One region of the Xanthomonas sontii genome, then DNA from elsewhere that is predicted to be linked to it. Evidence: riboswitches for the same ligand, from Rfam matches in the RefSeq annotation. Region 1 holds a riboswitch; the other holds the start of a gene.
The links. A riboswitch is a leader RNA that binds a small molecule or an ion and turns the genes downstream of it on or off. The one in region 1 is predicted to bind cobalamin.

Region 1 (3,403 bases):
TCCACCCGCCGCGCCACCTCGGCGCGATGCACGCGCGCAGAGGCGCGACGGCTGGCCAACGCATCGCGCGCCGCGTCCAGCCCCGCCTGCGCCTGCGGCTGGTCGTCCAGCGCATCGGCCAGGGTGCGCAGTTCCTGCAGCTTCTGCCTGGCGAAGGCCAGCCAGCCGACCAGTTCGCGGTCCAGCCTGGTCTCCTGCTGCAGATCCACCGGCACGTGCAGCAGCGAGCACGAGGGCGCCAGCCACAGCCGCTCGCGGCCGACATGGCCGGCGGCGTAGCGGGCCAGGGTCAGCGCGTTGTCCAGCGGCGTGCGCCACACGTTGCGGCCGTTGACCAGGCCGGCCGAGAGCACGCGCCCGGCCGGCAGCGCCTGCAGCACGGCGTCCAACTGCGCCACGCCACGCACCAGGTCCACGTGGATGCCGTCCACCGGCAACGCCATCGCCAGTTCCAGGTTGTCGCCCAGTTCGCCGAAGTAGCTGGTCAGCAGCAGCTTCGGCCGCGGCGCTTGCGCCAGGAAGGCGTAGGCACGCTCATAGGCGGCGCGTGCGGCCTCGTCCAGGTCCAGCACCAGCGCCGGTTCGTCGAGTTGCACCCAGCCGGCGCCGGCCGCATGCAGGCGTTGCAGCAGTTCGGCGTACACCGGCAGCAGGCTGTCCAGCAGCGCCCAGCGGTCGCTGCCGTCCACGGTCTTGGACAGCGCCAGGAAGGTCACCGGCCCGATCAGCACCGGCCGGGTCTGGATGCCCTGCGCCTTGGCTTCCAGGAACTCCACCACCGGCTTGTCGCCGCGCAGGCGGAAGTGCTGGCGCCGCGCCAGCTCTGGCACCAGGTAGTGGTAGTTGGTGTCGAACCACTTGGTCATTTCCAACGCGTGCAGATCCAGGCCGTTTTCCTGGGTGCCGCGCGCCATCGCGAAGTAGCCGGCCAACGGATCGGCATCGGCCAGCGCGCGGTAGCGTTGCGGGATCGCATCGAACAGGAACGCGGTGTCGAGCATCGCGTCGTACAGGCTGAAGTCGTTGCTGGGCGGCACGTCCACCCCGGCCTCGCGTTGCAGTTGCCAGTGACGCTGGCGCAGTTCGCGTGCGGTGTCCTGCAGTTGCGCGCCGTCGATGTCGCGGCGCCAGTAGCGTTCCAGCGCCTGCTTGAGCTCGCGCCGCGCACCGATGCGCGGAAAGCCCAGGTTGGTCACGATCGTCATGTTGCGTTTCCTCATTGCGTTCAAGGGCATTGAGGAACGAAGGAACCGCGCGCCGCGCGTCCCGTTTGCACGGACCGCCCGCCACGCCAGCGACCTTCGCCCCCGCGGGCGAACCGGTACCGCGCGGGCAGGCGGACGGCGCGGCGCGGCGCAAGGCCGGGTCGCGGTCCGGCCACCTCCCCGCGGAGGCGCCAGGTCGAATCGGAGGACGCAGGGTCCTCCGGCCGGGGCCGGTATTCGGGCTGATGGACACACGCACCGTGCCGGCTGCGCACCTACTGTCCGTCGCTTCCCAGGCCGGCATGCGCCGGCCCAGTGCCATTGACGGAGGTCGTTTCCATTCACCGCTGCGGGGCAGCTCCGGAATGGGCAGGCGCTTGCGGCGCCGGCCGTCACCGGATTCCCGTTTAAATCCATCCCTTCATCCGAATGAAGCGATGAATACCTTCGGCGAGCGCACGATAGGCTGGATGCGGCGTGCGGTCAAGCGTCGGTGCCACGTGATGCGTTGGGTTTCACATCATGGATGAGTCGTTGCCCCTGATCGCAGGCATCGCCAGATACGCATACGCCTGATTACGGCGTAACGGGGTAGTGCAGCAGTCCAGATCCCACTCTCATCCAGCCTAGGAAATCGTCATGCCGATCTGTGCACACAACAGCGCGCCAGGCCAATGTTGCGCGCGAATGTTTCCCGGACGAAAGTCACTCGCTGTCCTCAATACGCTGCGACCGCACTCCAGACCGACAGCGTCTTTGCAACGCGGGCATGCCGCTCGCAACCTCGTGGGCTCCGAGCAACTCCGCCTGTCCGTTGTCCGGATGAAGGGCAAAATTCGCGCTGTAACCGTTGTGGTTAAGTTTTAGGAAGTTGCCTATGCAGTGACTTTGCCTAACTCGCGTTTGATGTAAGCCTCGCTCAGCCTGTGCGTGAGCTCGATCAGATTGATGATGCGACCTTCTTGGTCTTCATCCGACCAAGGAAGAACCATGTCGCCATGCATCGAGGAATTACGGATGCGACTCCATGCATCGACTTGGTCAGAAGTAACAATTCCTTGTTCAACCAGCGATTTCAGAACTTTGGCGATGCCCTTTTTCTTGAATCCATTGAGGTAGTCCAGGACTCTGCTGCGAAGGTTGCTATCGCCTTTCCAGTCCTTGACAATCTGCTTCAGGCTATCGACTTCGCTGGTTGCCCAGTCGGCCTTCCACTCTGTCTCAGAGAACATCGCTTTTGCGATGCCTTCGACCGTGCTGGCCAACGTCATGCAAAGGACCCAGTTGGAGCCCCCGCTTGCTTGGACGATCTCCCAGTAGTATTGAGTCAGTGGATGCGCCTCGAAGTTTGGGTGACCATCGGCGTCTCGAGCTGTGGCAACTATCGTCAGGATGTCGCAGTACAGGTTCCAAAAGCGCTCGTCGGCTACAAGCGGATCTTCGCGCAAGATGCTGGCAGTCAGCGTGGTTGCTGGTTTCCACGGTGATGGGCGGAACCTGATAAAGGCCCTGCCGTCGCCGAAATTCCGGGCACATAGGCTCGGCACGACAATTTCACCAAGCAGTAGATTCAGGGGTTCGCTGAGCCAGTTTTCCAGATGCGGATGTGGGAAATTTTGGGTGGTATTCGCCACGGCCCAGACATGTTCGTGCTCAGGTGAAAGGAAGAACTCAATCTCTGCATCCAGCACATTGATGGTTTTAGTGCCTGAGCTTCGTGCCCAAAAGACCTGCTTGTCGCCCCGAAGCACGGTCTTGACCATGTTCATGGGTATCGGTAGCCGCAAAGATCGATCAAATACCAGCTCAACACCGCTCTTCTTGGCGACCCCGAACCCTGTGGAGTCTGTGTGAAGGCTGTGTATGGGGCCGGATAGCTGCCAGATATTTGCTGCCTCTTCGCCCAAAGTCAGCTTAGTCCACCCTCCCGACCACTCTGTTCCATCGTATGCAGTCGCATTGATCCTGAATTGGTGCCGGATGTCATGCGGATACTTCTGGGCTAGGACTATCCTTTTAAAGGCATCGGATCCGTCACGTGGAGTGCCGTGCATGACAAAACGGATACGCTTGTCCTGGCCGACCTTGATGTGCCCTGGTCCAGTAAAGACGGGTGGCTCGTGATCACGTCCTAGGATCTCCATGCGCGGGCATTCGATCATGACCGAACCCTTCAGTAGGCGATCGACCCATCTGGA
Region 2 (3,403 bases), 380 kb from region 1:
GACGCGCGGCGGCGCGCAGGATAGCCGGGTGCGTCGCGCGCGTCAGCCGCCGCGGTGCCGGCGGACGCAGCGCGCTGCTAGACTCGCGCGATGTTCGCCTCGTCCTCGCTCACCGGCAGCAAGCCGGAACAGTACGCCCAGTTGCTCGACCAGGCCCGTGCCCTGGTCGCCGGGGAGCCCGACCGCATCGCCAATGCCGCCAACCTGGCTGCGCTGGTGTATCACGCGCTGCCGCGGCTGAACTGGGTCGGTTTCTACTTCTACGACGGCAAGGAACTGGTGGTCGGCCCGTTCCAGGGCCTGCCCGCGTGCGTGCGCATTCCGCTGCACAAGGGCGTGTGCGGTGCGGCCGCCAGCAGCGGCCAGACCCAGCGCATCGACGACGTGGAGGCGTTCCCCGGGCACATCGCCTGCGATGCGGCCTCGCGATCGGAACTGGTGGTGCCACTGCTGCGCGACAGTGCGCTGGTCGGCGTGTTCGACCTGGACAGCCCCGACCTCGCCCGCTTCGACGCCGACGACCAGCGCGGCCTGGAAGCGATCGCCCAGGTCTTCGTCGACAGCCTGCGATGAGTACCACCAAGCTGCGCAACATCGGCCCCAAGAGCGCGGCCTGGCTGCGCCAGGTCGGCGTGCGCACGCAGCAGGACCTGGAGGCGGCCGGCGCGGTCGGCGCCTTCGTCAGGGTCAAGCGCGCCGGCTTCAAGCCCAGCCTCAACCTGCTGTATTCGCTGGAAGGCGCGCTCAGCGGCTGCCACTGGCAGGAACTGTCCGAGGCACGCCGCGCGCAGTTGCTGGGCGAACTTGAGATCGCAACGGCGGCGCTGCCGGCGCAGCGCGGCCTGCCGGTCGCCGGGCCGGTGGCGACCACCCACTTCGACCGCGACGACACGCGCGACGACGACGCTGCCGACGGCGCCTACGCGCACGACACGCACGACACGCCGATGGGCGACCGGCACGGCGACGACGACGGCCACGGCACTCACGCCGACTGAGCCGCGCAGCCAGCGGCGATCGCGTACAATCGCGCCGCTTCAAGGTGACCCACCGGCTCCGGCCAGCGGGTTGAAACGGGAAGCCGGTGCGTCTTGCGACAAGGCCGGCGCTGCCCCCGCAACGGTAAGCGATCCGCGCTGACGACCTGCGCCACTGTGCCCTGGGCATGGGAAGGCGTCGCAGCCGGGAGGTCCGCCTCCCCGATCGCGAGCCCGGAGACCGGCCTTGCAGTTCACTGGTTGCGATGCGGAGGGCGTCGCGGCGTGCCGCGCCGTGTCCGGCGCCGTCCGCTTGCACCTTCCGTTCGCGACTCCCTTGCCGTCACAGCGCGCAGCCGCGCGCCGGAGTTGCCACCCATGTCGTCCCGCCTGCTTTCGGTCGCGATCGCGTCCGCCCTGTCCCTGCCCGCGCTGGCCCACGCCGCCGATGCCGCCACCGACCTCGACCAGGTCCTGGTCACCGCCACCCGCACCCAGATTTCGGTGGAGGACAGCGTGGTGCCGGCGCAGGTCATCGACCGTGCCGAGATCGAGCGCAGCCAGGCCACCTCGCTGGCGCAGCTGCTGCAGGGCCGCGCCGGCATCGGCTTCTCCAACCAGGGCGGCCTGGGCAAGCTGACCACGCTGAACCTGCGCGGCAGCGAGTCGGACCACGTGCTGGTGCTGGTGGACGGCGTGCGCATCGGCTCGGCCAGCGCCGGCCTGGCCGCGTTCCAGGACCTGCCGCTGAGCCAGATCGAGCGCATCGAGATCGTGCGCGGCCCGCGCTCGAGCCTGTACGGCTCCGACGCGATCGGCGGCGTCATCCAGATCTTCACTCGCCGCGGCGGCCAGGGCTTCCAGCAGAACCTGAGCCTGGGCGGCGGCAGCCACGGCCTGCGCGAGGCCGGCGCCGGCTTCAGCAACCGCGGCGAGCGCGGCTGGCTGGCCGTGCAGGGCGGCTACCAGAAGACCGACGGCATCAATGCCTGCAACGGCTCGGCCACGCTGTTCGCCGGCTGCTTCGTCGACCAGCCCGACCGCGACGGCTACCGCAACGTCTCGCTGAGCGCGCGCGGCGGCTACGCGCTGACCGACACGCTGCGCATCGAAGGCCAGGCGCTGAACATCGACAGCCGCAACGAGTACGACGGCGACGCGCTGTTCGCCGGCAACGAGGCCGACAACACCCAGCAGGTGTTCAGCGGCAAGCTCGACTGGACGCCCTCCGATCGCCTGCACCTGGCCGCGCAACTGGGCCGCAACGTCGACGACGCCGACAGCTACTACCGTGCGCCGGGCGCACGCACCCGCAGCTTCGTCAGCACCTTCGACAGCCGCCGCGACACCGCCGCGCTGCAAGGCGACATCACGCTGGCCGAAGGCCATCTGCTCAGCGTCGGCAGCGACTGGCAGCGCGAGCACGTTGCCAGCAGCACCGCCTTCGACGTCGACAGCCGCGACAACACCGGCGTGTTCGCCGAGTACCAGGGCCGTTTCGGCGCGCAGCAGGTGCAGGCCAGCGTGCGCAGCGACGACAACGAGCAGTTCGGCGAGCACACCACCGGCAGCCTCGGCTGGGGCCTGGCGCTGGACCATGGCCTCAAGCTCACCGCCAGCGTCGGCACCGGCTTCAAGGCGCCGACCTTCAACGACCTGTACTACCCGTTCGCCGGCAATCCGGAACTGAAGCCGGAGCGCTCCAAGAGCGGCAACCTCGGCATTGCGCAGTATGCCGACAGCTGGAACTGGACCTTCAACGCCTACGAGACCCGGGTGAAGGACCTGATCTCCTACGACGCGGTCAGCTTCCTGCCGGTCAACGTGGACGAGGCGCGCATCCGCGGCGCCGAACTGACCGGCTATGCGTTGCTGGCCGGCTGGGAACTGTCGGCGCAGCTGAGCCACACCGACCCGCGCAACCGCAGCGACGGCGGCAACCGCGACAACTGGCTGGCGCGCCGCGCGCAGAACACCGCGCGCCTGGACGTGGACCGCGGCATCGGCCCGGTCAAGCTCGGCGTCAGCGTGTTCGGCAGCGGCCACCGCTTCGACGACGCGGCCAACCGCGTGCGCCTGGCGGGCTACGGCACCGTCGACCTGCGCGTGGAGTACGCGTTCACCCCGGACTGGACGCTGCAGGCCAAGGCCAGCAACGTGTTCGACCGCGACTACCAGACGGTGAACTGGTACAACCAGCCGGGTCGCGAATACGCGCTGACCCTGCGCTACGCGCCGGCAGCGCGCTGAGCCGGCGTCCCGCGCTGCGCCGATGGCGTGGCGCGGGACGACAGTGCGGAAACCACGCGTCTTTTTTTGTAGGAGCGGCTTCAGCCGTGATCGGCTTTCCCGGGAAAGCCTGTCGCGGCTGAAGCCGTTCCTACGAAAGGCGGCATGTGCGAACACAGCGGATATAGATGCGCGCA

Region 2: it holds a riboswitch for cobalamin, as region 1 does, so the genes downstream of both, btuB (TonB-dependent vitamin B12 receptor) here and metE (5-methyltetrahydropteroyltriglutamate--homocysteine S-methyltransferase) in region 1, are expected to answer to the same signal.

What each region holds. Positions count from the first base shown of each region.
Region 1 is NZ_CP132342.1:452,581-455,983, reverse strand. It holds gene metE (5-methyltetrahydropteroyltriglutamate--homocysteine S-methyltransferase) at 1-1,205, opposite strand, end outside; cobalamin riboswitch at 1,416-1,669, opposite strand; gene RAB70_RS02065 (hypothetical protein) at 2,081-3,403, opposite strand, start outside.
Region 2 is NZ_CP132342.1:75,372-78,774, forward strand. It holds gene RAB70_RS00305 (GAF domain-containing protein) at 91-573, shown strand; gene RAB70_RS00310 (TfoX/Sxy family protein) at 570-998, shown strand; cobalamin riboswitch at 1,024-1,242, shown strand; gene btuB (TonB-dependent vitamin B12 receptor) at 1,356-3,227, shown strand.